Regions from separate parts of the Microbulbifer epialgicus genome, predicted to be linked through region 3. Evidence: predicted binding sites of a transcription regulator. Region 3 holds the regulator's gene; each other region holds the start of a gene.

Region 1 (9,963 bases), on a different contig from region 3:
ACATCGCGCATGGCCTTCGGTCGTGGCTATCGTGCACCACTCTCCTTCTTTGAGACCGACCACGGCATTCTTGATGCCGGTGATGGATTTGCCATCGATATCGACAGGCTGGAAAAATCTCTCTCCGCCACTTATGCCTTGAGTTATGAAGGCGAGCGCCTGAGCAGCACTTTGTCACTGGCGCACACGGAAGTTGAGCACTTGGCTGCACTGGGCGAAACCGAGAGCGGTGTTCCGCTGCTGACGCAAATGGAGGAGACGGCTACCGTCACCGCTGGGGATATCAGTCTCGGCTATACATTGACCGAGGCCCTGAAACTCGGGGTTACCCTGGAAACCTACGCCTATGATCAGGTATTCAAGGAATCCTACGCTATAGCCCCCGTCGAGCAGCGGGCATTACTGAGTTTGGACTATGGCAGCGGCCCCTGGATGGTGTACGCCAGTGCCAGTTGGATTGGGCAGCGGGACTTGGATGACTATGGCTATGAGGGTTACAACCAGCCCGGTGAAGAGCAGAAGAGCCTCAGCGCTGAAGGCTATTGGACCCTGGATATGAAAGTGTCCTTCGATATGAGTGAAAACCTGACTGTTTACGTCGGTGGCAATAACCTTACCGATTACACCCAGGTAAATGATGCCGAAACGCCTCTGTTTTGGGATGCCGGTGATGCTTATGATGTAGCTTATATCTACGGCCCGCTGCGCGGCCGTGAGTTCTATCTGGGCTTCGATTGGAGTATATAATCTTGCGTCGCCTTCCCCCGTTAATATTGATACTCACCTTATTCGCAGTGGCTTCTCCCAGTATCGCGCAGGGGTCTTCACTCCTGGACCTGGAGCTGAGAAGTCTCACTCGTCCTGAGCGAACCAGTCTCATGTTATACCGGGGGCAGCCGGCACTTATGGTGTTTTTTGAACCTGAATGCTCTTGGTGTTTTCGCCAAGTCAGGGCGATCAATCAACTGCTGGCCCAGTGCCCCGGTCAGTTTCAGCCGCTGGCGGTGGGCACTAACGGCTCCCGCTGGGCTCTGCAGGCGGAATACCACAGGTTGCGCCCGGATTTCCCCGCCTTCCAGGTGAACAGTGAGCTGCTCGATAAAGTGGGTTCCATTCCGGCCACACCTTTTACCCTGCTTATCGACCGCAGCGGCGCACCCGCAGGCTGGCTACGGGGCTTTACGCCAAAGGAAAGGTTGCAATTGGTTATGGCTGAGCGTTTGCAGGTTACCTGTGGCGGATAGACCTGGCTTTGCCTGGCACGGTTTCAGTCTTGCCGATCACCTTTTTGTGGCCGGTAAACCCCAACATTGCGGAAGCCCTCGTCCAGCAGGTGGGAGGCGTGTAAACGGCTCATGACGCCGCGCGCGCAATAGAGCAGGTACTCGCGCTCCTGATCCAGTTGAGCGAAGCTGTTGTTGAGTCGGTAAAAAGGGATGGTTTCCACTTCGCAGTTTTCCAGCTCCAGTGGATCTATTTCTTCTTCATCCGGGTGGCGGATATCGATTACCACGGCGTTGCCGGGTCTCTCGCGGATCTCCACTTCCGGCGCCTCTCCATCTACCTCTTCGATTACTTCGTCAATGTTTTGTATCACGCGATTGCCAATGGCGCGGTCGAGCACGGTGAAGTCGAAGCGGTTTTCCTCGGACTCCACTTTCTCGATTTTCGCCCGGGTAGTGGGTTTCACTGAGATCACACCGCAGTATTCAGGCATGTTCGCAGCAAATTCCTCGGTGCCTATCTCCCGGGAGGTGCGAATAATGTCGGTTTTATCGCTGGTGATCAGCGGGCGCAGTACCAGGGTATCGGTGACACTGTCAATGACAGCGAGGTTTTTCAGGGTCTGGCTGGAAACCTGGGCGATGGCCTCGCCGGTTACTACCGCATCCACTTCCAATTCCTTGGAGATCACACTGGCGGCGCGCAGCATCATGCGTTTCAAGATTACACCCATATGGGAGTCGTCGACGCGCTCCAGGATTTCCGCCACTACCTCGTCAAACGGCACGGTGACAAAGCGCACTCGATGGGAGGCACCATATTTATTCCACAGATAGTAAGCCACTTCCTTAACGCCTAGCTCGTGCTGGCGTCCGCCCAGGTTAAAGAATAAGAAATGGGTGCGAATACCGCGTTTCATGGTCAGGTAGCTGGCTACAGTGGAGTCAAATCCACCGGAAACCAGCGATAGTACTGGATCCTGGGTGCCCAGGGGGAAGCCGCCCAAGCCGGGATGCTGCTCCTCAATCACGTTGAGTTTGTCGTGGCGGATTTCCAGTTTCACCGTGATGTCGGGGTTTTTCAGTTTCACTCCGGCCGCTTCGGTGTTCTTGTTGAGACCGCCGCCCACATATTGCTCCACGTCGAGAGACTGGAAGTCGTGTTTACCAGTGCGCTTAACCCGCACGCAAAATGTTTTGTCCTTCAGCGCTTCTCCCCATACCGACAGGGTTTTTTCGTACATATCGTGCAGATCGCCCAAGGGAAATTGGCGCACGCGGGAGAAGTTGGCAATGCCAGGAGTGTGCGAAAGTACCTCTTCGATACGCGGACCCAGGTGGGAGACTGCATCCGGGGCGATCACATCGATCTTTTCCCAGTCTTTGCGCACTTGGATACGGTCGTCCAATTGGCGCAACAGGCGCAATAAGTTGTCCTTGAGCTGGCGCGACATACGCTTGCGTACCGGGTTGCTCTTGATGGTGATCTCAGGGAAAAATTTGACGACAAAGTGCATGGGAGTCCGTGGGGTACCGCATGTTGATAGAAGGTGCGGCATTATAAACTAGCCGGAGGCAAGTTGGTTGCGCACTCTGTTTGGGCGAGAGACATATGATGTGTACCAAAATGGTGCATTTTTCTGTGGCTGCTCGGCCACATTACATCTATCCTGCCTCAGTCAGCCCTGTTCTGTGGTTAGCGTCGGCACTAACCGCCACTGGGGTGTGGCTGCCCTAAATTGGCACACTCTTTGCTTTATTTCACGCCAGATAAAGAGTGAATGCCGGCAGCAAGGCATAGCGATCAAAAACTTTTCAAGACCAGGAGGACTGCAATGTCAGCGAAAACGCTCGGTTTGATTAATGAGAGTGAGGCCAAGTGGGTGGACTTGCGTTTCACAGATACCAAGGGTAAAGAGCAACACGTTTCTATCCCGGTATCGGAAATTGATGGCGAGTTTTTCGAAGAGGGCAAGATGTTTGACGGGTCCTCCATCGCCGGTTGGAAGGGCATCAATGAATCCGACATGATCCTGATGCCGGACGACGAGACTGCATTCCTCGATCCGTTCACGGACGAGAGCACCGTTATTATTCGCTGTAACATCGTGGATCCAATCACCGGTCAGGGTTACGAGCGCGATCCGCGTTCCATCGCTATGCGTGCCGAGGAATACCTTAAGTCCACTGGCCTCGGTGACACTGCGCTATTTGGTCCTGAGCCCGAATTCTTTGTCTTCGATGACATCACTTGGGGTGCCGAAATGGGCGGCGCCTTCTACAAGATTAACTCCGAGGAAGCGGCCTGGTCTTCCGGCCACAACTTCAGCGAGGGAAATATTGGCCACCGCCCCGGTGTGAAGGGAGGTTACTTCCCGGTGCCCCCGGTTGATTCCCTGCATGATGTGCGCGCTGCCATGTGTTCCGCTATGGAGCAGATGGGCCTGCGTGTAGAAGTGCACCACCATGAAGTGGGTACAGCTGGCCAGTGTGAGATTGGCGTCGCCGCCAACACTCTGACCAGGAAGGCCGATGAGGTGCAGATCCTCAAATACGCTGTGCACAATGTTGCACATGCCTATGGCAAGACTGCGACCTTTATGCCCAAGCCGTTGGTTGGAGACAACGGTTCCGGTATGCATGTACACCAATCCTTCACCAAGGATGGCATAAACCAGTTTGCTGGCGATGCTTATGCCGGGCTGTCTGAGGCCGCCCTGTATTACATAGGCGGTATTGTGAAGCATGCGCGCGCCCTGAATGCTATCTGTAATGCATCCACCAACTCTTACAAGCGTTTGGTACCTGGTTTTGAAGCACCGGTCATCCTTGCTTACTCTGCACGTAACCGCTCTGCTTCGATTCGCATTCCTTATGTGACTTCGCCAAAGGGCAAGCGTATCGAGACCCGCTTCCCGGATCCGACGGCCAACCCTTACTTGGCATTCGCCGCACTGCTGATGGCCGGCCTCGATGGCATTAAGAACAAAATCCACCCTGGCGACGCCGCGGACAAAGACCTGTACGATCTGCCGCCTGAAGAGCTGGCCGAGTACCCAACAGTCGCTGAGAGCCTGGAGGGTGCACTGGAGGCACTGGATAAGGATCGCGCCTTCCTGACCGAAGGCGGCGTATTTACCGATGACGCAATCGACGCCTACATTGAGTTGAAGCGCGAAGAAGTAGAGCGCCTGAACATGACCACTCACCCGGTCGAGTTCGATATGTACTACTCCGTTTAATGGCAAACGGCATCAGTGTGATGCCGTCGATCCTTTCGCAAAAAGCCCGCACAGTCCTGGTGCGGGCTTTTTTATTGGGAGTACACTGTGAATGAGATGGTCGTTTTTGCCGCCCCTAACTGGATCGGCTTTCGCGCCCTGGTCTGCTGGAGCCCTATAAGGACATCGAGAAGGAGCGTCCGCCCGTTGCGGTCGATAACGTTATGACACCTCCAAAACTGCTGAAAGCACTGTTGTTGAGCGCACCTTTGGTGCTATTTGCCGGGCTGGCGGCAGCTGGGTCTAATGGAATCGAAGGGTCTGGCGCCATCTATAAAATTGTCAGCCCGGATGGCAAGGTGACCTTCAGTGATACGCCGCCGCCTAACGGGCGAACGGAGGAGGTCGAACTGGGCCCGATCAATGTGCAGCCCATTGTCGTGCCTCGGCCGCTGCCCACCCGCAAACTTTCCCCGAAGAACGAAGATACAGGTGCTAGTGAGAAAGAAAGTTACTCCGGATCGGTATCTATCCGGATTGTGAGTCCCCAGGATGGTGCGACTATCCCGCCGGGACAGCGTTTTATTGCGCTACAAGTGAATGTACAGCCACAGTACCCGGAAGGGGCCAGCTTTTATGCGATAGTGGATGGCCAGCCCTGGCGCGGCAGTTCCGACAGCACCGGGTTGGATATCTCAGCACTGGAACGTGGTAGCCACAGCCTACAGGCGATACTCACTGATGCCAGCGGGAAGGTTTTGGCAAAATCCCAGGTCATTACTGTTTTTGTGCACCGTCCCAGCGTCGCTATGTTGGATAACTCGAACCCACTCGCACCATAAGTGTCTAGCGTTTCACTTTAATACACCCTAGTCCGATCCACAGCTTAATCCTATCGGGTTTGATCTGCTGTCAATTGTGCCGATAGCCGCTCATTCTGAAAGTGGCTACATTTTGACCTGTGCACCGATATGGTGCACTCTTCAGCCTGGATATTCCGCCATAGTTCCTCGTGCTTGAGGAGCTTGGCGATGTAAACAATTCTCCCTTAATCAACCGCTGCAAAGACCCTGTTATGGCGAATTCAGTGTTCTCCTACCGGGCTGTGCGCCATTTTGGTTTGCTTTTTGCAGTGACTCAATGCAAGGGATTGTTGCGCCGGGAGGGCATTGCCGCCATGGCCATCGGACAGAATTGGAAATTACTGAATGCTCAATGACCGCCAGTTGCGCCAACTGTTAGACAGTCTAACTTCCGCCGTATTGGTGCTAGATGACAAGTTGTCGCTTAGTTACTTGAACAACGCCGCTGAGGACTTGCTTGCCGCCTCCCGTTCACGGGTCAGCGGCCTGCCGCTGGAAGATGTGGTGCGCGAGTCCGTACCCGCCCAGCAGGCCTTGCGTGAAGCCTTAATCAACGGTCAGAAATATACGGTGCGCCGTGCCCACTGGCGCCTGCACAACCTGGAGACCCGTACAGTGGACTACTCCGTGAGCCCTGTGCCGGAACTTGGTGTGTTGTTGGTGGAAGTACAGCCGATGGATCGTCTGCTGCGTATTGCCCGCGAGGATGCCCTGCTCAGTACTCAGGAAACCACGCGCAATCTGGTGCGCGGTATGGCCCACGAGGTCAAAAATCCCTTGGGAGGGATTCGCGGTGCTGCACAGTTACTGCAACGGGAGCTGCCGGATGCCTCCCTGGAGGAATACACCCAGATCATCATTGAAGAGGTCGACCGCCTGCGCAACTTGGTGGATCGTTTATTGGGCCCCCGTCAGCCGGCGCAATTGGCCACAACCAATGTACACGAAATGCTGGAACGGGTGGCTCAACTTGTGGATGTCGAGTGTGAGGGCAAGTTGAGAATCCGTCGGGATTACGATCCCTCGATACCGGATGTGTCGGCGGATAGCGAACAGTTAATACAGGCCCTGCTAAATATTGCCCGCAATGCGATGCAGGCCATTGATGAGAGTATTGGTCTCGACAACGGTGAAATTATTTTACGTACCCGCGTACAGCGCCGATTCACTATAGGGCGGTGCCATTGCGCACTGGTATGTCGGGTTGAAATTGAGGATAACGGCCCGGGCATACCGGAGGATATCCGTGAGCGAATTTTTTTCCCGATGATTTCCGGGCGTGCTGAGGGCTCTGGGCTGGGGCTCTCTATTTCCCAGCACATCATCAATCAACACCGGGGTCTGATTAAATGCGACAGCCGGCCGGGCCGCTGTGTATTCCAAATTTACTTGCCGCTTTCTAATGAATCAGCAAATACAGGAACCTAGAGAATGAGTAATCGCGTTTGGATTATTGACGACGACAGGTCGATCCGCTGGGTACTGGAGCGGGCGCTTTCAAGGGAGGGTATTGAAACCCAGTGCTATGAGAGTGGCGATCGCGCCCTGGATGATTTTTACAGCGATTCACCGGATGTAGTGATCAGCGATATTCGCATGCCGGGCTCTGATGGATTCAAATTGCTGCAGCGCTTTCAGTCAGAGCGCCCAAGCCTGCCGATCATTATTATGACTGCCCACTCGGACCTGGATAGCGCCGTCGCCGCCTATCAGGGCGGCGCTTTCGAATACCTGCCCAAGCCTTTCGATATCGACGAGGCGGTTGCTGTCACTCGCCGGGCTCTGGTACACGCCAGTGAGCAGGCCCAGGAAGAGTATGTAGAGCCTGACAATGGCACCGAGAATAAAGAAATTATTGGCGAGGCACCAGCCATGCAGGAGGTGTTCCGTGCGATTGGCCGACTGTCACACTCCAATATTACTGTTCTGATTAACGGTGAATCTGGCACCGGTAAAGAGTTGGTGGCGCAGGCATTACACAATCACAGTCCGCGCCGGGACAATCCCTTTATCGCCCTCAATATGGCTGCCATTCCCAAAGACCTAATGGAATCGGAACTCTTCGGGCATGAGAAGGGTGCCTTTACCGGCGCCAGCTCTCAGCGCACCGGACGTTTTGAGCAGTCCAATGGCGGCACACTTTTTCTGGATGAAATAGGAGATATGCCTGCGGAAACCCAGACTCGCTTATTGCGTGTCTTGGCGGATGGGGAGTTCTATCGGGTTGGTGGTCATACACCGGTAAAAGTGGATGTGCGTATTATCGCTGCCACCCACCAAAACCTGGAGGAATTAGTGCTTCAGCACAAGTTTCGTGAGGACCTGTTCCACCGTCTGAATGTAATTCGAATTCATATTCCCAGGCTCGCTGATCGCCGCGAGGATATCCCCAGATTGGTGCGCCACTTTTTCAATGCCGCGGCCAAAGACTTGGGGGTGGAACCAAAAATTCTGACCAGGGAAAGCGAGGAGTATCTGTCGAGGCTCGATTGGCCTGGCAATGTGCGCCAGCTGGAAAATACCTGCCGTTGGATTACTGTAATGGCCTCTGGTCGCGAAGTGCATATTGAAGACCTGCCTCAAGAACTGCACCAGCAAGGGCAAGAGGCTGAATCTCCGCTGGACTGGCAAAAATCCCTGCGTCTCTGGGCGGACCAAGCCCTCTCTTCCGGGCGGCGCGAAATACTCAATGAGGCTGTCCCCGCTTTTGAGCGCACTTTAATAGAAATTGCTTTAAAGCACACGGCTGGGCGCAAACGCGATGCGGCGGATTTATTGGGTTGGGGGCGTAATACGCTGACAAGGAAGCTGAAGGATCTGGAGATAAGTCGAGAATAAATTACTTAAAGCTGGGGTTCTATAAATAAAGAGCCCTAGCTTTATCTTTGTATTAACTGCTTAGATTGAAATGAATTTTTAATCAGCTCTTTTTCTCTTCACTGTACGCACTCCTCAGATTGTCCCTTAGATGAAGATAGGATGTCGGCTTTCCTCTGTTGTCAGAGAAAGGGAGTAATAATATTTAGCTAAAAGAGCTCCTTTTCAGCTTTTTCCCGGGAGTCTAGACGTGGATCCGGCGAACATGCTGGCTCAAAAAGTGGCTGTCCCTAAAAAAATAATTCAACTTTTAAAATTACATTGCCATTGGAATTTAGCACTTAATTGTAGTCGATAAGAAAAGGAATGTTATATTTAATTCTGATCGGCGTGGGTAACTCTTATGTGTTTCCCTCAAGCATTAATTCTGAAAATGCTTTCTTTTTTTGAGTTTTCTGGGTCTTTGGCTGTGGCAATGATTCTTAGAGCTTTACCAGGTGTGCTAGACGGGACCTAGTGAATATTGATTCTTTGTTTAAACTCTATTTTACGTTTATCTTAAAAAAATATATGTATTATTGGGGTGGTTGAAGTTAAATCATAAAATATTCAACGCTAAGTTCCGGTCAATAGATAAATTCCTTGGAGTTAAATCTCAATCTTGATGTGTGTTGGGGTGATCAGGTTTGGCTATTGATTTTGAGGGTTGTAACTCCATGGGAAAGTGTATTTTTTCAAAAAGATCCGGCATAAGATTGCAGTGTAAAGTTCCAGTGAGTTGATATGAAATTTTTTGCAGTAAAGGTTGCCAGCTCATCGTCATGACCAGAATTAACTTCAATGTTAAATTCATTATCATTGACTTGGCCAGTAATATATTTTGTATCTACAATGCTGACGGTAATTTTCGGGAGGTTTTCGAATATTTCATCGAAAACTCCGCGTCGAGTGATAGTTGAGGGTGGGGCGCGGGGCTCACAGGGGGGAATAGTCGGCGTAGGCTGAGCAGGTGATGACTTCGTCACATAATCCCCTCCAGTTCCTTCACCGCTGCAGGCGCTAAGCAGCACTGGAAATGTAAGGATAGTTTTTAGAGTATTTGATAATCCTTTCTTGCTTGATAGTGTGAGTATGGGCGTCGTCATGACTTCCTCATAGGAAGTTACACGCCATAATAACGGCACGTTAGTTTTATATGTGAGGATAAATAGAAGGCTTCCGCTATCGTTGAAAAGGACTACACTGGCCAGCGCGATTTTCAGGTGATTTTATGACCGGTAATGAACTTAATGTCGTTAATGATGTGCCATTTCTATTCTGGGTAAAAAATAGAGATGAACAATATATTTGGGGAAACCGCAAGATATGTGAGTTGGCTGGTGAGAACGTGGTCGGAAAGACTGACGACCAGTTGGTTTGGGCGGAGAATGCTGAGGCATTAAGGGAAGCGGACAGGCGTGTTTTTACTTCTGGTGAGCCAGACTATTTACATGAACATGTGGTTAAATCCAGCCAGGGGGAGGAGACTCTAAGCGTTTGTAAGTGGCTTGGGGATTTTGAAGGAGAGAAATGTTGTTTTGGAATCTCTTTCGTCATCCAATGATAATTCCACAGTGGAGTTGGGTAGATAAAAGTGGCCCGGAGTAACTATGTTTGGGCCACTTTCTAAAGCTTCGATTTAAAGCTTGTTTTGTTCTACGCCGAGTTTTCCCAGATTTTTAGCAATATCCTCCGCGCTGGTGGCGGGCTTTATGTCTTTATCAATTTTTAGAATTTTTCCGTCTTTTCCGATATAGACGGTAATGCGTCGGGCAATATTGATCATTGGAATCAACACGC
Region 2 (9,963 bases), on a different contig from region 3:
CGCGGTCATAAGCTGTTTTATCAGGGTGAATTACAATTGCTGCAGGGTCCGGAGCGCATTGATGGCTACTGGTGGCAACACGGTCGCCACGGGCGGGATTACTACATCGCCAAAAGCGAAGACGGCTGCCTTTATTGGATTTTTCAGGATCTTACCTCCGAGGAGTGGTTTCTTCACGGAATATTTTCATAGGCGCTGTTGATTTCATTATTACTAAAATACTTGAGGAAGTCAGGATTTACACTTCCCTAAAAATCCCAAGGAGCCGACAGCCTTTTTATTTAATCAGAGAACCGCCAAGAGAATCAGCATGAGGTACGCAGAACTCTTTTGCCAAAGCAATTTTTCCTTTTTACAGGGTGCTTCCCATCCTCAGGAGTTAATCCGCACCGCTTACAACCTGGGCTACGCAGCACTGGCCATCACCGATGAGTGCTCCCTATCCGGAATCGTTCGCGCCTTTAAAGAATTGGAAAATATTAAACACTCTCAAGAGAACAAAGGGGCAGAAATTAGCTTCAAACTAATCTGCGGGAGTTTTTTTCGCCTGCAAGATGGTGGACATGTCGTTTTGCTCGCCCCCAACAAAAGCGCCTACAGTGAGCTCTGCCAGCTTATCTCCACCTCTCGACTAAGAGCAGAAAAAGGGCAGTATCAAACCTTTCAGAAAGACCTGTTAAAACTTTGCAAGCAAACTATAGCGATATGGCTTCCTGAAACTGATTCCGGAAGCATTCCCCAAAAAATTAAAACGCACTTTCACGGCCGGCTCTATATCGCACTTAACAATCATCTTGGTGTCGGCAGCAATCAGCAGGCGCAGAACCTTGTACAGCGCTCAAGGCAAGAAAAACTCCCCCTAATCGCTACCAATGCCGTCTTAATGCATTGCCGCAGCAGGAAGCCTCTGCAAGATGTACTTAATGCCAATTTCCATCACTCCGTTCTGGATCAACTCGGATATCGCTTACAACAAAATGCCGAACGCTACCTGCGCAATCTAAGGGATATTGAAGCCCTCTACCCAAAAGAAACTATCAATAATACCCTGGCTATTGCCGCAGAGTGCACTTTCAGCCTTAGTGAGCTGCGCTACCAATACCCCTCAGAAGTTATCCCCACTAACAAAACTGCCGGTGGTTATTTACGTGAACTTGTCCAGATTGGTAGAAAGTACCGCTGGCCGAAAGGGCCGGAAAAGCGCATCGACATTCTAATTGAAAAAGAACTCTCACTAATATCTGAGCTGGAGTATGAACACTACTTTCTTACTATTTACGATATTGTCCAGTTCGCTCGCAAACAACATATTCTCTACCAAGGGCGTGGCTCCGCTGCCAATTCTGTCGTTTGTTATTGTCTATTGATTACTGAAATTGACCCACACAAAATTGGTCTTTTATTTGAACGTTTTATTTCCCGTGAGCGCAACGAGCCACCGGATATTGATGTGGATTTCGAGCACGAGAGACGCGAAGAAGTCATTCAGTATATCTACCAAAAATACGGTAGGGACAGAGCCGGCCTCGCTGCCAGCAAAATCACCTACCGGTTTAAAAGCGCCTTGAGGGATATTGGCAAAGCACTGGGCATAGGTTCAGCTACCATTGAGCAACTCGTTGCCGAACGAGCCTGGTGGGACACCTTGGATGAATTTCCCAAGCAAATGCAAAAGGTCGGTATAGATCCAAACAGCTCCTCGGGTAAGAACTTACCCAAGCTATTGCAACAAATATACGGTTTTCCCCGACACCTCTCCCAGCACGTGGGCGGCTTCGTTATAACCGAACAACCGCTACACCAGTTGGTTCCCATAGAAAACGCCGCAATGGAAGACCGCACCCTGGTGCAATGGGATAAAGAGGATATTGAAGACCTAAAGCTGATGAAGGTGGATGTACTCGCGTTGGGTATGCTGACCGCCCTGCGCAAGTCCCTGAGTTACATCGCTCTCTATGGCCCAAAACTCCGCCTGCAGGATATTCCAACGGAAGATCCACGGGTATACGAGATGATGTGCCGCGCCGATACGGTCGGGGTTTTCCAAATCGAATCCCGCGCCCAAATGAGTATGCTGCCCAGGCTACAACCCCGCAGCTTCTACGAACTCACCATAGAAATCGCCATTGTGCGCCCAGGCCCTATCCAGGGCGGCATGGTGCACCCCTATCTGAAACGCAAGCAGGGGCTGGAGGCCGTAGGCTACCCCCATAAAAATTTACGCCCAGTACTGGAACGTACCCTTGGGGTGCCTATTTTCCAGGAACAGGTCATTCAGCTCTCTATGGTCGCTGCCGGTTTTAGTGGTGGTGAAGCGGATGAATTGCGCCGCGCCATGGCCAGCTGGGGCAAAAATGGCAATCTGTATACATTCAAAGAAAAGCTGGTAAAGGGTATGCAGGAAAATGGCTACAGAGCCGATTTCGCCGAGCAACTGTTTAACCAGATGAAAGGCTTCGGCTCTTACGGATTCCCCGAATCCCACTCCGCCAGCTTTGCCCTCTTGGCCTACTTCTCTGCCTGGATCAAATGCCACCATCCCGCTGCTTTTTATTGCGGCCTGCTTAACAGCCAGCCTATGGGATTTTATGCCCCGGCACAGCTGGTTTACGATGCGCAGCAGCATGGGGTGAAGATACTGCCTATTGATGTACGTTACAGCCACTGGGATCACCAGTTGGAGCTGCAAGAACAATCAATACCACGCAACAAGCCAAACGTTTTTCGCCCCTCCCTTCGCCTGGGCATGCGCCTAATCAAGGGATTAAAAGAAACAACCGCGAATACTGTTATTGAGCTTAGGAAAAAGCAAAAGCTGAGCTCGCTGACACAACTGAAATATTGCTCCGAACTAGATAATGAACAACTCACCTGTTTGGCCAGAGCCAACACCTTCCGAAATTTCACACAAAATCGATTTCAGGATGGCTGGCTAACTCTGGGAAATACACAAGGTGCTCGCCGGGGCCATTACCAGCCAAACAATACAATAAAAGATACCACCGATAGTGATTATGCCAGCACTGGGCTAAGTTTAAATGAACATCCGATTGCCCTATTGCGCCGAAAGAAGCACTTGCAGCATTGCATACGTGCAAAAGACCTTATTCACTGCAACAACGAACAACCTATTACGCTCATTGGCATGGTTACCTGCCGTCAGCGGCCAGGTAGTGCTGCGGGTATTATTTTTTTAACCCTAGAAGATGAGACGGGGAGCGCAAATATAATTATTCACAAGCAACAGCAGGAACTATATAAAGTAGAGGTTACGCGCGGAAATATTTTAATGGTGAGCGGAAAACTACAATTGACCAAAGACCCCAAAAATTTGAATTACAGAACCATTCATTTAATCGGCTATAGAATAAACTGCCTTAGCTATAAAGCCAGCCAGAAATCAAGAAACTTTTATTAAAAATCCCATTATAACTGGATTCCCAGGAGAATTGACACACTCTTACGTATCAAAAACTTCAGCGAGCTCCAATAATTTAACACCCTGCATTCAACACGTCGCACAGCTTTAGGTGCCGAAAAAGGTAGGACTAACGGGTAGATTACAAGGAAACAAGGCTCTCAAATTAAATCAGCATTCTATTCATGAAAAAAATAATTAAAACAGTTTTATCACAAAGATCTAATATTAAGAAAGCACAATGAAATTCATGATCACGCTATTTAGCGTGTTGGTGGTTTTTAAAGGAAAAGCAACATTCCTGAACATGGAGCGTTACAGTAGGCCTAGCGAAAGACATTTTCGCCGCTAGTCGCACCGCTAATTCAACTTTGTATAGCTCAATATCAAATTACTGCTACATCGATTTGAAGGTGGGTATGAACATATTGCCGCAATCAATGACAGCTTTATGGAAAAAATCGGGCAGAAAGACCACAGGAATTGGTTGGCATTTCAATGACAGCGCAGATGAACTCCAGTTAGGCCTGGAGATACCCATGATTTATGTGACAGACAATCGATTAGAAAGACCGGTCACAGACTGATTTATGTGTCGAGCATTCAGCCAGACTTACGTCTAAACTACGTCAGCTAAAAATTCGTTACCATGCTACTGGTGCCAACTATAACAAAGTTAAGTTCTTTTTTTTGTTACAGGGGCCGGACGGGGGAATTGCTGGCAAATTGCGTATTGATGCCGATCTTCTATGGCTGTACGAAGGCGAATACAGCGGTTTAGAACGTCCCTACAACTATGCTGGCAAAACGAACTACGATCAGGATTTGCTGTATTTAACCTTATCGGGTCATTGGATGACGGGACCGGCATTCACACTACAGCGGTTCACTCATAACAGCTGAATCGTAGTATCCGTGTAGCGATGTCGATGTTGCGACGGGAGAAAAATAGCGAAGTTGGTCGAACGCTGTTGTATTCCACTGACACCCAATTAGATGTCATGATACTAGTAAGGTATTACAAGGCAAGATTCCAGATTGAATTTCTTTTTCGAGATGCCATGCAGTATATCGGGCTGACGCACTCCCAGTCACCCCGAAAAGAAGCGATAGTTATGCACACCAACGCTTCGCTGACAGCTTTGAACTTGTTAAAAATTGAAGGCTGGCAGGAAAAACAGACTGACGATTCAACACATATATCTATTGCCAACTGGAAACGCCGGAAACTCGATCAACAATTGATGAGTAGGCTTTTTGACGAGTTAGGTTTGGATCTGAAATGCCAGAAAGTTTCATGAGTGTATGAGCGAGACACCAAATAAGGGGCCTATAGTTGCATGAAAGTAAAGTGTCTGAAGTATTGTAATGCAACAAAAATATTGCAATTAAAGAGGCCTCACACTCTGGGGTGCAAGACCTCTTAGAAAGAAAGGTGGGATAAAATCAACACGCTATAAGAATGCAACCCCACCAACTGCCACTTTATTAGTTAGTCTTACAGACATTAGTAGCGATACATCCAGATGCTGTAGCGCCATTATTAGTCCAAGAAAGCTGCCCACTAGCAAGAGTTGGCGTTAAAATATAAGTATCATCCTCTACAATTCCATCCTTTGCGTTGGGAGTAATAGTGATTACAGCTGTGGTTGCAGCTACAGCAACAGATTTAACATCAGGGTGTCCTGCCGCAGCTGTAGCTGCAGCATTAACACCACTCTCAGAGTTTGTACCGGTACCGCTGGCGCAATTCGCTAGATCGCCGCCAGCTTCCTGCACACACAATTCTACCGCAGTTTTCACTGCACCAGACATATTAATGATTTCGGTATAGCGGGCGCGCTTAGTGTAATCCTGGTAAGCAGGCAGCGCTACCGCCGCCAAAATACCGATAATCGCTACCACGATCATCAATTCAATAAGAGTAAAACCCTGTTGCTTTTTCATTGTAACCGTCTCCATACAGACTTTTAAATAAAGGTGAATCCCGTGAGGAAGTCCCGGAACAAGATACAAGGACTGTGCCAAGTTTGGCAAGCGGTAAGAAAAGTTAAGCATCGTCAGTGTGTGCTCTATCACTTCCCAATAGCGAGTAAATACTGACAAACAACTCACACTGACACCGGCAGGCAAGTTGTGACAAATTTCGTCAGCTTTTGTGCGCACATGCACCTACTAAGGCTTGGAATATTACTGGTAGGGATATTTGGCTCGCGCCCGGTAATTCGCTATATTTTACCTTTCTTTTTTGTACGCCTGAGTTTGCACGGGGCGGGCAATAGACAGGCCCATTCTCAATACTTGGCGCAAGGTAATAATTAGCGGCAGCGTAATCAATGACAACGTCCCCCCTTAGCGGCCTGGCCAAACGCCTGGTGGCAGATCAGGTTCTCGATGAAGCAACGGCAGCTTCTGCCATAAAAGCCGCGCGCAGAGAAAACCAGACCTTTGTCCAGCACGCTGTGGAGGCCAAACTGGTCAAAAGCCGCGAGCTGGCCAATATCGCCTCCCAGGCCTTTGGCAGCCCCTTATTTGATCTGGGTGGCTATAACTTCGACCTGATCCCCAAGGATATTGTCGATGAGAAATTAATCAGCAAGCACTTCGCACTGCCACTGTACAAACGTGGCAACCGACTGTTTGTGGCCGTGGCGGACCCCACCAATCTGGCCGGTCTGGATGAGATTAATTTTAATACCGGCTTGAGCACCGATGCGGTATTGGTTGAAGCAGATAAACTGGCCAAGGCCATCGAGAACTATCTTTCCGACAATGGAAATATGGGTGCCGGCCTGGAGGGGATGGATGATGAAGAACTGGACGGCCTGGATGTAGGAGGGGATGAGCAGGACCGAGGCGACGAAGATGAACCCGGTGGGGATGAGGCCCCGGTGGTGCGCTTTGTCAACAAAGTACTGCTCGATGCAATCCGCACAGGGGCGTCGGATATTCACTTCGAACCCTATGAAAAATCTTACCGAGTACGGTTTCGTACCGATGGCGTACTGCATGAAATTGCCAAACCGCCAATACAACTGGCAACACGCCTCTCCGCTCGCCTGAAGGTAATGTCCAAGATGGACATCTCGGAAAAACGTGTACCTCAGGACGGACGCATCAAAATGAAGCTGTCCAAAACCAAGGCAATCGACTTTAGGGTGAACAGCCTGCCTACACTCTGGGGGGAAAAAATCGTACTGCGGATTCTGGACCCCTCATCGGCAAAGCTTGGGATCGACGCGCTGGGTTATGAAGATGAGCAAAAGCAAATCTATATGGATGCCCTGGCCCAGCCCCAGGGAATGATTCTGGTTACCGGGCCTACCGGCTCGGGCAAAACCGTTTCACTCTACACGGGCCTCAATATCCTTAACACTCCCGAACGCAATATATCTACCGCGGAAGACCCCGTGGAAATCAACTTAGAGGGTATCAACCAGGTTAACGTACACCCCAAAGTAGGGCTTAACTTTGCCGAGGCACTGCGCTCTTTCCTGAGGCAAGACCCGGATATTGTGATGGTGGGGGAGATCCGGGATTTAGAGACTGCTGAAATTGCCATTAAGGCCGCGCAAACTGGCCACTTGGTGCTCTCCACACTACACACCAACTCAGCGCCGGAAACCCTGACACGCCTAATGAATATGGGGGTTCCCACATTCAATATCGCCACTTCGGTGAGTGTGATTATTGCGCAGCGCCTGGCGCGACGCCTGTGTAATGAGTGCAAGAAACCCGTAACATTACCTAGAGAGGTATTGCAGGCGGAAGGCTTCGCAACGGTAACCATTCCCCAAAGTGATTGGTCAATTTTTCAGCCCGTCGGCTGCGAGCATTGCTCCAATGGCTACAAAGGGCGAGTGGGTGTGTATGAAGTGGTTCGCATCACCGATGGCATCTCCAGAATTATAATGGAAGGCGGCAATTCGATTCAGATTGCCGACCAGGCTCGCGAAGAGGGCTTTAATAACTTGAGGGTATCCGCCCTGCGCAAAGTGGTAATGGGTGTTACCAGCCTGGAAGAGGCAAATAGGGTTACCAAGGATTAGCGCCTTACCGCCAACGATTGCCTATTTGCTATTCCAAGCATAATTGTGAAAGGCAAGGCATCTCGAGCGGCTTTAGAAATAAGAGATAAAAAGCGGGAAAAGCATTTATGGCCAACGCCACAGCGGTCGCATATATCTACAAAGGAGTAGATAGTAAAGGGGCCAAGGTCCAGGGGGAAATCAATGGTAGCAGCCCTGCACTGGTAAAAGCGCAACTGCGCAAACAGGGCATTATCGCCAACCGGGTACAGAAAAAGCCAAAACCCCTGTTTGGCAGTGGCAAAAAGAAAGTCAAACCCGCCGATATCGCCCTATTTACCCGGCAAATGGCCACCATGATGAAGGCCGGGGTTCCCTTGGTACAAAGCTTTGAAATCGTTGCCGACGGCCTGGATAACCAGGGGGTTAAGGAGCTTATTTTCAAGGTTAGAGATGACGTGGCTTCGGGTACTGCATTTGCAGATGCCTTGCGCAAACATCCGCTCTACTTTGATGATCTTTTTTGCAACCTGGTGGCCTCCGGTGAGCAGTCCGGTGCACTGGAAACCATGCTGGATAGGATTGCCACCTACAAAGAGAAAACGGAATCACTAAAAGCAAAAATCAAGAAGGCGATGACCTATCCCATTGCGGTTATCGTGGTGGCTATTGTAGTCACCTCGATTTTGCTGATCAAAGTAGTACCTCAATTTGCGGAGACCTTTTCCAGTTTTGGGGCAGACCTCCCCGCATTTACCCAACTGGTGGTGGGCATGTCGGAGTGGATGCAGGCCAATTGGTTCTTTGCACTGCTTGCCGTTGTTATTGGAGTTGGCGGTACGATTGAGGCTAAGAAGCGCAACAAGAAGGTGGCAGAGTTCTTTGATCGCCTGATACTAAAGTTACCCATATTGGGAATGATCACCTACAATTCCATTTCTGCGCGGTTTGCACGCACCCTATCCACCACCTTCGCTGCCGGTGTTCCACTGATTGATGCGCTCAAATCTGTGGCCGGTGCCACCGGCAATAGCCTGTACGAAGAAGCGACTCTTAAGATTCGAGACTCAGTAGCTACCGGTATCCCCCTCAATGCCGCATTGCGCTCCTCCGGCCTTTACCCAACCATGCTGGTGCAGATGGCGGCCATCGGTGAGGAATCCGGTGCTCTGGATGAGATGCTGGGAAAGGCCGCCGACTTTTACGAGGAGGCCGTCGACAATATGGTGGATAACCTCACAACCCTGTTGGAGCCGATGATTATGGCGGTATTGGGTATTCTGGTTGGCGGTTTGATGATTGCCATGTATCTTCCCATCTTCCAGTTGGGTCAAGTTGTATAAGAACGAACCAAAATGCTCGAAACCCTATCCTTATACCCTGCGCTGCTTATAAGCAGCGCTTTTATTTTAGGCCTCCTGATAGGCAGCTTTCTGAATGTCGTAATCCTGCGCCTGCCAGTGATGATGGAGCGGGAATACAAGCGGGATTTTTACAGTTACTTCGGTACAAAGCCTGGCAGTGCGGAGCGAGTGGAGCTAGATAAACCTTTCAACCTGGTATTGCCCCACTCCCACTGCCCCGAGTGCCAAACCGAAATCAAACCCTGGCAGAATATTCCGGTAATCAGCTACCTGCTGTTGCGCGGTAAATGCGGCACCTGCGGCACTGCTATTTCCAAGCGCTACCCACTGGTGGAGTTAGTTACAGGTATTCTCACTGCCGTAGTCGTATGGCAGCTGGGCCTTAGCTGGCAAGCCCTGGCGGGCTGTGTATTTACCTGGGTTTTAATCGCCCTTACCGGTATCGATTTTGACAAGCAGCTTCTTCCAGACAACCTTACTCTGCCCCTGCTCTGGGCTGGGCTATTTATCAATTTGTGGGGCATTTTTGCTCCGTTACAGGATGCAGTCATCGGCGCAATAGGCGGTTACCTGTCGCTGTGGTTGGTATTCCATATTTTCAAACTGGTCACCGGCAAAGATGGCATGGGGGCTGGAGATTTTAAGATCCTCGCAGCCATCGGGGCCTGGTTTGGCTGGCAGATGCTGCCGCTGGTAATTCTCCTGTCAGCTGCTGTGGGCGCCATTGCCGGAATCAGCTGGAGCCTGCTGGCAGGGCGCGATCGCCGCCTGCCGATTGCCTTTGGCCCCTACCTGGCCGGAGCTGGCTGGATCGCCATGTTATGGGGGGAAAAAATTGTGCACTGGTATCTTACCTTCTCGGGACTCACCAGCTGACAATATCCACTAAGTTAGCTCTTGCATTGCAAGTGAATTAATATAAACCCGACCCGCGATGGCCGGGTTTCTTTTTTTTTGCCTCCAAGTTTTCAGCTCAGGGAGATCACACATTGTTCCGAGTAGGCTTAACCGGTGGCATTGGCAGTGGCAAGTCGGCCGCCGCAGAGTGCTTTCGCAAGCTGGGCATCCATGTGGTAGATGCGGATTGGGCGGCCCGGGTGGTAGTACAGCCAGGTAAGCCGGCGCTAGAGCAAATTGCCCAACATTTTGGTGC
Region 3 (9,963 bases):
GAAAGGGAATACGGAACGGGCTTTCAGTGGCAAGCTACTCTTCAACAAGGAAGAGGGGGTGTATGTCACTGCTGGATGTCGCCTGCCAGTCTTCAGCTCTGCACACAAATACGAGTCAGGCACCGGCTGGCCCAGCTTCTGGGATGTGGCCTACCCACAAAATATTGTATTGAAGGACGACTTCAGCTGGGGCCTGAGACGCACAGAAGTATTGTCCAAGTGTGGTGAGCATCTGGGGCATGTATTCAAAGACGGCCCTGCACCGACTAATTTGCGCTACTGCCTTAACTCCCTTGCTCTGGATTTTGAACCCGCAGAGGTAAAAAAGAAGTAGGGAGTTTGCTGTGGCAGCGCTGGAGGAACAGTGCTGCCAATACTCTCCTGTCGGCTGTTTAAAAACTACTTGGAACTGTCACGCTCGGGGAGTCATAGGTGGTTACTGCAGTACGGGTTTTGTTTCTGCAAAGGCTTTATTTTGAAGCCAACTAAAAGAGCGGAATAAAGCCATTGAGAGTAGCGTTGCAGTGGGTGAGTTACTGCGACTCCTGGATAAAAAAATCTCGCAAGTAACGAAATAGCTTGCGCTGATTTGTGGGCGGCTTGCCGTTTCTAATTTCGCGCTGGGAATCTCGAACTAGCTGGCGTAGCTGCTGGTGGTCTGTCTGCGGGTACTGATCAAAAAAAGCACCCTGGGCACTGTTGCCTTCTTCGAGTAGGCGCTTGCGCCAGTCCTCGGCCATTTTGTCGAAGCGCAGGTGCTGCTGATCACGCTCTTTGAATTTAAGCAGGACCGCTTCGATTGCCTCGTGGTCAGAGTTGCGCATCAGCTTGCCGATATATTGCATTTGGCGGCGGCGGGCCTCATTGGACTTGATGCGGCCGAAGGTATCGATGGCTTCTCGCAGGTCCTCATCCAGGGGCACTTCGGCGAGTTGGGCTTTGGACAGCTCGGCAACTCGCTTTCCCAGCTCTTGCAGTTCGTGCATCTCTTTTTTGACCTGGGTCTTGCTCTTTGGCGGTTCGTCGTCGTACTCGTACATCTTGAATTCCATATATTTAGCTGGGGCAGCCCCGTTTTTGTTCGTGCCTGCGGCTGTACCGCCAGGCTAAATTCTCGATTCAGCCAAAGTGCCAGGTGGCGAGGCCGAGGAATGACATGAACCCCACAACATCGGTTACTGTTGTGAGCGCTACTCCTCCTGCCAGGGCGGGATCTATGCGCATAGCTCGCAGGGCAACTGGTAATATTGCACCGGCAAGAGCTGCTGTGATCAAGTTTATGACCATTGCTGCGACAATAATAATGGCGATGGTGACATCGCTAAACCAAAGGGCTGCGATTACACCCATTACCAGGGCCCAGAGTAGGGCATTTAAGGCGGCAGAAGCCAGCTCGCGGGAGAGTAACCAGCTCAGGTTACTTTTACCAATCTGGCCGAGGGCCATGCCGCGGATGACGACGGTAAGAGTTTGGCTACCTGCGACTCCCCCCATACTAGCAACGATGGGCATTAGCACGGCCAGTGCCACAACCTTGTCCAGAGTATTCTGAAATAGACTGATGACCCAGGAAGCGAGCAGGGCGGTGAGTAGGTTAATACCTAGCCACAGGGCTCGTCTGCGAGCGGTTCTACGCACCGGGGCAAAGGTATCCTCCTCTTCGTCGAGACCGGCCAGGCTCATTAGCGAGTGATCGGCGCCCTCTCGAATTACGTCTACGATATCATCAATTGTGATACGCCCCAGCAGGCGGTTGTCCTCATCCACCACTGGCGCTGTAATCCAATCGTACTTCTCGAATAGCCGGGCGACTTCTGTATCGCGCATATCGGCGGGGATGGGCTCCACATCGGTATTTACGACCTCGCGAACGGTGACTGCCGGGTCCGTCGTAAGTAGTTTGGAAAGGGGGAGTAGCCCGATATATTGTCCTTTACGGTTGACCACGAAGAGGCTATCTGTGGACTCCGGCAATTGTTCATGGCGGCGTAGGTAACGGAGAACCACGTCAAGGCTCAGGTTGGGACGCACCGAGATAGTATTGGTGTCCATCAGTCCGCCGGCGGTGTTCTCGTCATAAGCGAGAACACTCTCCACTCGAAGCCGGTCGGTTTCGGTCATGGCAGAGAGGACTTCTGAGACGACGCGCTCGGGGAGCTGCTGGAGGATATCGGCGATATCGTCCGCATCGAGCCCCTCCATGATCTCCACCATCTCCTCGGTATCCATGGTGTCGAGGATCTGGCTGCGCACCTCGTCAGTCAGTTCCTGCAGTACTTCACCTTCAACATCCCGGTCAATAAGATTCCATAGAACCTGGCGAATTCGGGGAGGGGAGCTTTCCAGCAGTTGCGCAATGCTCTGGGGGGTGAGGGTTTTGAGCATGCGCCGGACTTCCTGCCCGGTACCACTATCGAGTGCGGCGAACAGCTCACTAAGCTGGTTTTGGGTGCGGAACTTGATTTCGGCTTGGGGTGGGCTGGACACGACTAATCCTTACTGCTTAGTGGTGATTGGTGAGGCGATGGCCGCCGGGAAGCTGCGGCGATTTTATGCTTATGCCAGGTCTCTATCCAGGGGTGTTTATCTTCGCAAACTACTCGGCTTCGCCGAAGCGGTCTGACACCAGATTGGAGATTGCCCCCAGCGCATCGTCCTCGTCACGCCCCTCTATCTCTAACTCGAGTTCAGTACCCTTGCCAGCGGCCAGTAGCATTAGTGCCATCACACTTTTGCCATCAACTGACTTACCTTCGCAACGCACCTTAATATCAGAGGTAAAACGTGCAGAAGTTTGCGCAAACTTGCTGGCAGCGCGAGCGTGAAGGCCGAGTTTGTTGATAATAGTCAGGCGCTGTTTTTGCATGGAGGTCTTTTTGTTGATCGAGTTCTATTTCTGTTGCTCGCGGTGGCGGACTTGAACATTGTCGAATTGCTTTGAAAAAGTACTGGCCAGCTTTTCCACCATATAGACAGAGCGATGGCGCCCCCCGGTGCAGCCAATAGAAATACAGGTATAGCTGCGATTGCTTTTCTGGTAAGCGGGCAGCCAATTTTCAAGGAAGCTGGCGATATCCACTTTCATTTTGTCGGTTTCAGGGTGAGCCTGCAGAAATTCAGCAACCTCCGGATCAAGGCCGGTCTTCTTTCTTAGAGTTGGCTCCCAGTAAGGGTTTGGCAGGCAGCGCAGGTCAAACACCAGGTCTGCGTCTACGGGGACACCATATTTGAAACCGAAAGACTGGAACAGAATTGCCATACCCTCGGAATGCTCGCCAACTACGCGGCTTTTTACCAAGCCCCGAAGTTCGTGCAAGCTGAGGTTGCTCGTGTCAATCACTATATCCGCCATGGCGGAGATGGGAGTGAGTAGCTCTTTTTCCTGATTCAGGGCTTCGAGTAGGTGAGTGCAATTATTGCTAAGGGGATGCTTGCGCCGAGTTTCGCTAAAGCGCTGAACCAGTACGGGTTCGCGCGCATCAAGGAAAATCACATCACACTGCACGCCGCTGGCACGTAGAGATTCGATTACCCGGGGGGCCTGTTTGATGTCCTGCCACAGGTTGCGTGCGTCTACACCCAATGCCAAGCGGGTATTTTCTTCTGGGGGTTGCTCTTTCACCCGTTTTACCAACTCGGGAAGCAGGCTGGTAGGCAGGTTGTCGATACAGTTAAATCCCTCATCCTCCAATAGTTGCAGGGCGGAGCTTTTACCGGAGCCGGAGCGGCCGCTGATGATGACCAAGCGCATGGGGATCCCCTTTATCAGGCCTTTACACCACTATTTATTGGAATATTTGCTTCGATAATACTGGCAGCAAAGGGATTGCCGCCAGATTTAAAATCTATTCCTGTCTTGTTCGCGGTAAAGCCCTCGGTAAGGTTCAGGCTGCTGCGGCACTGTCTATGGCCAGTGCATAGAGTTCGTCACTGGTCTTAGCCTGCCTCAATTTATCCCTTACCAAGCCGTCCGAAAACAATGCGGCGATTTCGGCCAAAGTTTCTAAGTGCTGCTGCTCCGCATCCTCGGGGACCAGCAAGGCAAATAGTAAATCGACTGGCTGGCGATCAATCGCATCGAAGTCTACGGCGGGCTCAATAGTACAGATTACACCAATAGGGTGCTCACAACCGGGCAGTCGACAATGGGGTATGGCGACACCCTCTCCAATCCCGGTTGACCCCAAGCGCTCGCGGGCGATCAGCTGGTTGAAAATGGTATCAGAGTCGTGTTGCGGATATTGTTCGGCAATAGCCTGGGCAATATTGAGCAGTAATTTTTTTTTGCTGCTCCCCGCCAAGTGGCAAAGGCTGAGGCGGGGAGAGAGTAAAGCTTCCAGTGTCATAGTTCAGCGGTGGTTCTGCAACTTCTCTTTGTGCTTTTTCAGTTGGCGGTCCAGCTTGTCGGTAAGTGCATCAATGGCCGCGTACATATCCTTGTCTTCCGAGCCGGCACAGAGATCGTGGCCGTTAATATGTACTCGGGCTTCGGCCTTTTGAATCAATTTCTCAACAGACAGGATGACCTGGGCGTTGGTAATGTTGTCATAGTGCCGGGAGAGTTTTTCCAGCTTGTTTTCGCAGTAATTGCGCATTGGTGAGGTAACGTCGACGTGGTGGCCACTAATGTTGATCTGCATGGATTTCTCCTTATCGAGTGCATCACATACCGGCGCGCTTCCCTTTTGGGTCGCAACCCTACTAGGAAGTAGGCCAGAATGGAAGGATACACTCAAAGTTTGGAGTTCGGTTGTAGATAGGTGGTTGGGGACGTCAGACAGTTTGTGACTTATGGTTTTATCTCGGTCACAAAGAGGCGCCAGCGCTCAAACTAACCGCTTCCGCTCACTGGAGGAGGGGATACCCATCGATTCCCGGTATTTCGCCACAGTACGGCGTGCCACCTTGATACCCTGCTTGTCCAGTTCCTGGGTAATTTTGTTATCGGAGAGGGGTTTGCGTGGTGCCTCGGTGTCGATCAGTTTGCGGATCAGTGCGCGAATGGCGGTCGAGGATGCGTCCTCACCGGAATCTGTACTCACATGACTTGAGAAGAAGTATTTCAGCTCGAAGACTCCGCGAGGTGTGAGCATGAACTTTTGCGTAGTCACCCTGGAAATGGTGGATTCATGCATACCTATGGCCTCAGCCACGTTCGCCAGCACCATTGGACGCATGGCCTCAGGGCCCTCCGCAAAAAAACCCTGTTGCTTCTCAACGATACAGTTGGCTACCTTGAGCAGCGTATCGTGGCGGCTCTGCAGGCTTTTCAAAAACCAGCGCGCTTCCTGTAGGTGGTCTCTGAGGAAGTTATTGTCCCTGGAATTATCTGCCCGTTTGACCATTGAGGCATAGTGACTGTTGATCCGAATTTTGGGGGTGATTTCCGGGTTCAAATCTACCTGCCAGCCTAACCCCCTGCGGGATACAATAACGTCCGGAATCACATAGGCCGCCTCCTGTTCTGTAAAGCCTTCGCCTGGATTTGGGTTCAAGGATTGGATCAGGCGAATAACCTCGCCGAGTTGGGCCTCATTCAGGCGGGTGCGCCTGCTCAGCTGACGGAAATCCCGTTTGCCGAGCAGATCAAGGTGGCGCTCGATAATATTTTGCGCTTGTTTTATCCAGGGGGTTTCAGTGGGGAGTTGCTGTAACTGCAGGAGCAGGCACTCTTGTAAGTCGCGAGCGCCGCAGCCAGCAGGCTCAAACTGTTGGATGGCCCGCAAAACTGCAACAACTTCTTCCTCCTCAACCAGAAGGGAGCTGGAGATCTCCTCTATGGAAGTGCTCAATAAGCCGTTGGGCTCTATTCCGTCGATCAGACTCTCCCCGATTGATTTGTCCAGATCGGATAGAGAGGTCAAGTTGAGTTGCCAACGTAGATGATCCTGTAGGCTGTCAGTCGTGGAATGACGTTCAAAGCCGGCCTCCTCGCCCTCTGTGCCTCCACTGTGACTGGTATAGACATCATCCCAACGGGAATCTACGGGGAGTTCTTCGGGGATGCTTTGGTTCCAGTCATCTTCTGCGAGTTCCCGCTCCTCTATTGCCTCTTCGGAAGCATTGACTGGTTCGGCTATAGATTCGGGCTGAGTTTGGGGTTCTGTGGCATTTGCTGTAGGTGCTGCTTCGTCAGCTTCGGCTTCCAGCATAGGGTTGCCATCAAGGGCGGATTGAATCTCTTGCTGCAAATCCAATGTCGACAGCTGTAACAGGCGTATGGCCTGTTGCAGCTGGGGGGTCATGGTCAGCTGGGTGCCGAGCTTGAGCTGAAGAGACTGCTTCATATTGAGGTGCTGCAGACTGATACCACAGGGGGTTTATCTAAATAACCTGAGATGGCGCAGACTACCCTGCCCCCTTGAGTATTACAAGCAATAAACGTGCCGGTCAGATTGGAACAAGTTAGTGTATGTCCTCAATATTTATGACAGATATGGCTGTGGACTGGCGTAAATGGTGACAAATGAATTGGCCTGTCCCTAAATGGTAAATTCATGTCCCAAATACACTTCGCGAACTTGTTGGTTGGCGAGCACCGCATCTGGTGTGCCAGCTGCAATGATATGTCCTTCACTAACGATGTAGGCGGTCTCACAGATATCCAGGGTTTCTCGTACATTGTGGTCGGTAATGAGAACACCAATACCGCGATCTCGCAGATGGCGAATAATTTCCTTGATGTCGTTGACCGAGATTGGGTCCACACCTGCGAAAGGCTCGTCCAATAATACAAAGTTAGGGTTGGTGGCTAGGGCCCTTGCGATCTCAACTCTGCGGCGCTCTCCCCCGGAAAGGGCCATACCGAGGCTGTTTTCAATGTGGGTAATGTTAAATTCCTGGAGTAACTCTTGGGCCTGTTGTTGGCGCTCTGCGCGAGTGAGGTCTTTGCGGGTCTCAAGAATGGCAAGGATGTTGTCCCGAACCGAGAGGCGGCGAAATACTGAGGCCTCTTGGGGGAGGTAGCCAATTCCCTTGCGGGCGCGGCCGTGCATTGAGAGGTGCGTGATATCCTCATCGTCGATGAGTACTTGGCCGGCATCCGCTTGTACCAAGCCGGCAATCATGTAAAAGCAGGTGGTTTTGCCCGCGCCGTTGGGCCCCAAAAGGCCGACTACTTGGCCGCTGGAGACGCAGACAGATACATCCTGGACGACTTTTCTCTTTTTGTATTGCTTGGCTAGGTGTAACGCCTTGAGCGTTGGCATAGAGTGTACCGAAATCTAGTCATGCCGCGGGAACAAGCAGTGCCCACAGGTACGAATTTTATCTGTTGTTGAGTGCTACTTGAGTGCCCTTGGGCTTATTGGCTGCCTTCTTTCTTCTCCGGCTGCCAGATCATTTCTATCCGTTTACCCGCTTGTCCCTCGGCGCTCATTTGCTCCGTGGTCAGATCGTAGTCAATTCTTTCAGCAGTTAAAGTATTGCCATCCCGGTCTACGTAGGCCTTGCCGGTAAGCTGGAGTTGTTCAGAGCTGACTGCATATTCAATTTTCTGGGCATGGGCTTTAATTGGATTTTCCCCTTCCAGTATTTTTTGTTGAAAACGTGCAGGTTTTCCTAAGGCTATGACACGACTGATCTCTTTGTCAGGCGTGAAGTAAACTTCAACCCGATCGGCTTCTATTTTCAGGGATCCCTGGGTTATTACTACGTTATGGTTGTAAACGACCAGGTTGCTGCTTAAACCGGCATTCATAGCGTCAGAGCTGATATTAATACGCTGTTGGCGGTCTTCAGGTAGTGCATTTGCTACCGAGGTTAGGGTCAGCAAAGTAGTGAGAGCGAAAGTCCTTACTACAAAGTGAAATAATTTAGTCAGGGTCATAGTTACTCTTTACATCGGATAGGATTTCCACCCGATCTTCATTCAGGTACACACGCATACCCTTCCCGATAGTGCGGTTAGGGCCGGAGCTAATAGTAACAACTTTGTCCGTTTCGGCGAATTCCTTATCCGGCAGTATGGTAATACTGGACGTTTGTAGTTTGATGCCTCCCGGAGTGGGGAGTTCATCAATTTCTACATCGCCACTTAAAACAAGGCGCTCCCCGCGGTTGTATGCCACCCCTTGCCTGGATTCTGTGCGCCATTTGGGTTGGTCATCTTGATAAAAGAGCATGCGAGGTTCTGTCAGCTCGGCCCTGTCCCGAAGCTTGAACTGGTAATAAGTGATTTGTTCCGCATCCACTCGATAGGCCAGATTTCCATCTTCATTGAAATGGCGTGTCTTGGCACCGCGAATGATCAAGTCAGCAGCTTGGTCATGCTGTTGGGGGGTCGGTCGAATGCCCAGCAATTCCTCAGGCGGGCTCTCAGAAAACCAAAGGCCTGCGCTGATTAGTGTTACTACCAATAAGAGCGGTAACCATGTGCGCATTACTGCTCTCCGATGTAGGGAGCAAGTGCAGCGTCAAAAGTGCCTTGAATTTGCATGATGCGATCACAGACTTCCCTTACAGCGCCTTCCCCGCCGCGGGTATTGGTAATCCAAAGGGCGCGATCCCTCACAGGGGCGGCGGCGTTAGGTGGGGCGATAGGGCAGCCTATACGAGTCATCACCAGAAGATCTGGGTAGTCATCGCCTATGTAGGCGATGTCCTCCAGGCGGCAGGGCTCATCAGTCAAAAGCTCCTGCAGGGCGGCAAACTTATCTTCCCGGCCCTGGATCAGTTTGTTGACTCCGAGGTCGTGTGCCCGACGCTCGACTACATTGCTGCGCCGGCCAGTGATGATGGCTACTTGAACGCCAGAATTTTGCAGCATTTTGATACCGTGTCCATCCAGCGTATTGAAAGTTTTTAGCTCATTTCCGCTATTATCGAAATACAGTTTGCCATCGGTGAGCACACCATCTACATCTAGTACCAGCCAACGAACTTTCATCAGCGCACTATTTAATTCTTCTTCGGAAATCACCAGGGTAATCCTTACATATTGTTGGTGGGCGGTACTAATCCGCTCGGTAATTATTAAATTATCTCAGATTACTCCTGCGCGGAGTATATCGTGCATATGTAGAACGCCGATGGGGAAGTGTGCTTCGTCCTCTACCACCAGAGCAGTAATTTTATAATCCTCCATGATTCGAAGCGCTTCTGCAGCCAGGGTTTCGGCAGAAACCGTCTTGGGTCTGCGGCTCATAACCTGGTTCATGGTGGCTTTATCCAGCTCCAATTTCTGGTCTATCACTCGACGTAAGTCACCATCGGTAAATACACCGAGTAATTCCCCCTTTGAGTCGACAATAGTCGTCATGCCGAAGCCTTTGCTGGTCATTTCCAGCAGGGCTTTGGATAGCAGAGTATCCATTTGAACTTGGGGAAGTTCATCTCCTGCATGCATGACATCCTCTACTTTCAACAACAGTCGTCGCCCCAGGGCGCCGCCAGGGTGGGAGAAGGCAAAGTCCTCCGCCGTAAATCCTCTGGCCTCCAATAGTGCCACTGCCAAGGCATCACCCATCACCAGGGTGACGGTTGTTGAGGAAGTTGGGGCCAGGTTTAGGGGACAAGCCTCGGTTTGAACTGAAATATCCAGGTTGGCATCCGCTGCCTGGGCCAGAGGAGAATCTGTCTTACCTGTCATGCTAATCATTGGGATGCTCAGCCGCTTCAGTAGGGGGAGCAAGGTAAGGACCTCTGCAGAAGAACCTGAATTGGAAATGGCGATTACCAAATCGTCGCGGGTAATCATTCCCAGGTCTCCATGGCTGGCCTCACCGGGGTGCACGAAAAAACTCGGAGTACCGGTACTGGCCAGGGTGGCAGCTATCTTGCGGCCAATATGTCCAGACTTCCCCATACCGGTGACGATAGTTCGGCCGCGGCATTGCAAGATCATTTCGCAGGCGCGTTGGAATTCGCCATTGACTCTTTCTTCCAGCTTGGCAACGGCTTCCGTTTCCATGCGAACTGTGCGCCGTCCTGCATGTAATATCAGATCCTGGGTCATCGAGTACC

The links. The regulator sigma-54, encoded in region 3, starts transcription at its own class of promoters, with help from an activator protein. The targets are predictions, from matches to a motif close to TGGCACANNNNTTGCNNT.
Region 1: the regulator sigma-54 is predicted to act here: its motif matches at 2,964-2,981, upstream of glnA (glutamate--ammonia ligase).
Region 2: the regulator sigma-54 is predicted to act here: its motif matches at 5,428-5,445, upstream of ACCI49_RS14220 (pilin).

Annotation. Positions count from the first base shown of each region.
Region 1 is NZ_JBGMEK010000003.1:4,743-14,705, forward strand. It holds gene ACCI49_RS02260 (TonB-dependent receptor plug domain-containing protein) at 1-747, shown strand, start outside; gene ACCI49_RS02265 (TlpA family protein disulfide reductase) at 750-1,244, shown strand; gene thiI (tRNA uracil 4-sulfurtransferase ThiI) at 1,268-2,740, opposite strand; gene glnA (glutamate--ammonia ligase) at 3,059-4,465, shown strand; gene ACCI49_RS02280 (DUF4124 domain-containing protein) at 4,669-5,286, shown strand; gene ACCI49_RS02285 (hypothetical protein) at 5,520-5,663, shown strand; gene glnL (nitrogen regulation protein NR(II)) at 5,653-6,735, shown strand; gene ntrC (nitrogen regulation protein NR(I)) at 6,739-8,145, shown strand; gene ACCI49_RS02300 (hypothetical protein) at 8,859-9,269, opposite strand; gene ACCI49_RS02305 (PAS domain-containing protein) at 9,395-9,727, shown strand; gene ACCI49_RS02310 (peroxiredoxin) at 9,803-9,963, opposite strand, start outside.
Region 2 is NZ_JBGMEK010000032.1:12,516-22,478, forward strand. It holds gene ACCI49_RS14205 (Y-family DNA polymerase) at 1-192, shown strand, start outside; gene ACCI49_RS14210 (error-prone DNA polymerase) at 311-3,418, shown strand; gene ACCI49_RS14215 (hypothetical protein) at 4,348-4,719, shown strand; gene ACCI49_RS14220 (pilin) at 4,907-5,365, opposite strand; gene pilB (type IV-A pilus assembly ATPase PilB) at 5,755-7,467, shown strand; gene ACCI49_RS14230 (type II secretion system F family protein) at 7,575-8,789, shown strand; gene ACCI49_RS14235 (prepilin peptidase) at 8,802-9,686, shown strand; gene coaE (dephospho-CoA kinase) at 9,800-9,963, shown strand, end outside.
Region 3 is NZ_JBGMEK010000019.1:47,869-57,831, forward strand. It holds gene msrB (peptide-methionine (R)-S-oxide reductase MsrB) at 1-334, shown strand, start outside; gene yjgA (ribosome biogenesis factor YjgA) at 534-1,052, opposite strand; gene mgtE (magnesium transporter) at 1,120-2,487, opposite strand; gene ACCI49_RS10560 (HPr family phosphocarrier protein) at 2,597-2,866, opposite strand; gene rapZ (RNase adapter RapZ) at 2,891-3,751, opposite strand; gene ptsN (PTS IIA-like nitrogen regulatory protein PtsN) at 3,885-4,346, opposite strand; gene hpf (ribosome hibernation-promoting factor, HPF/YfiA family) at 4,350-4,640, opposite strand; gene ACCI49_RS10580 (RNA polymerase factor sigma-54) at 4,827-6,287, opposite strand; gene lptB (LPS export ABC transporter ATP-binding protein) at 6,483-7,208, opposite strand; gene lptA (lipopolysaccharide transport periplasmic protein LptA) at 7,304-7,828, opposite strand; gene lptC (LPS export ABC transporter periplasmic protein LptC) at 7,815-8,381, opposite strand; gene ACCI49_RS10600 (KdsC family phosphatase) at 8,381-8,887, opposite strand; gene ACCI49_RS10605 (KpsF/GutQ family sugar-phosphate isomerase) at 8,984-9,955, opposite strand.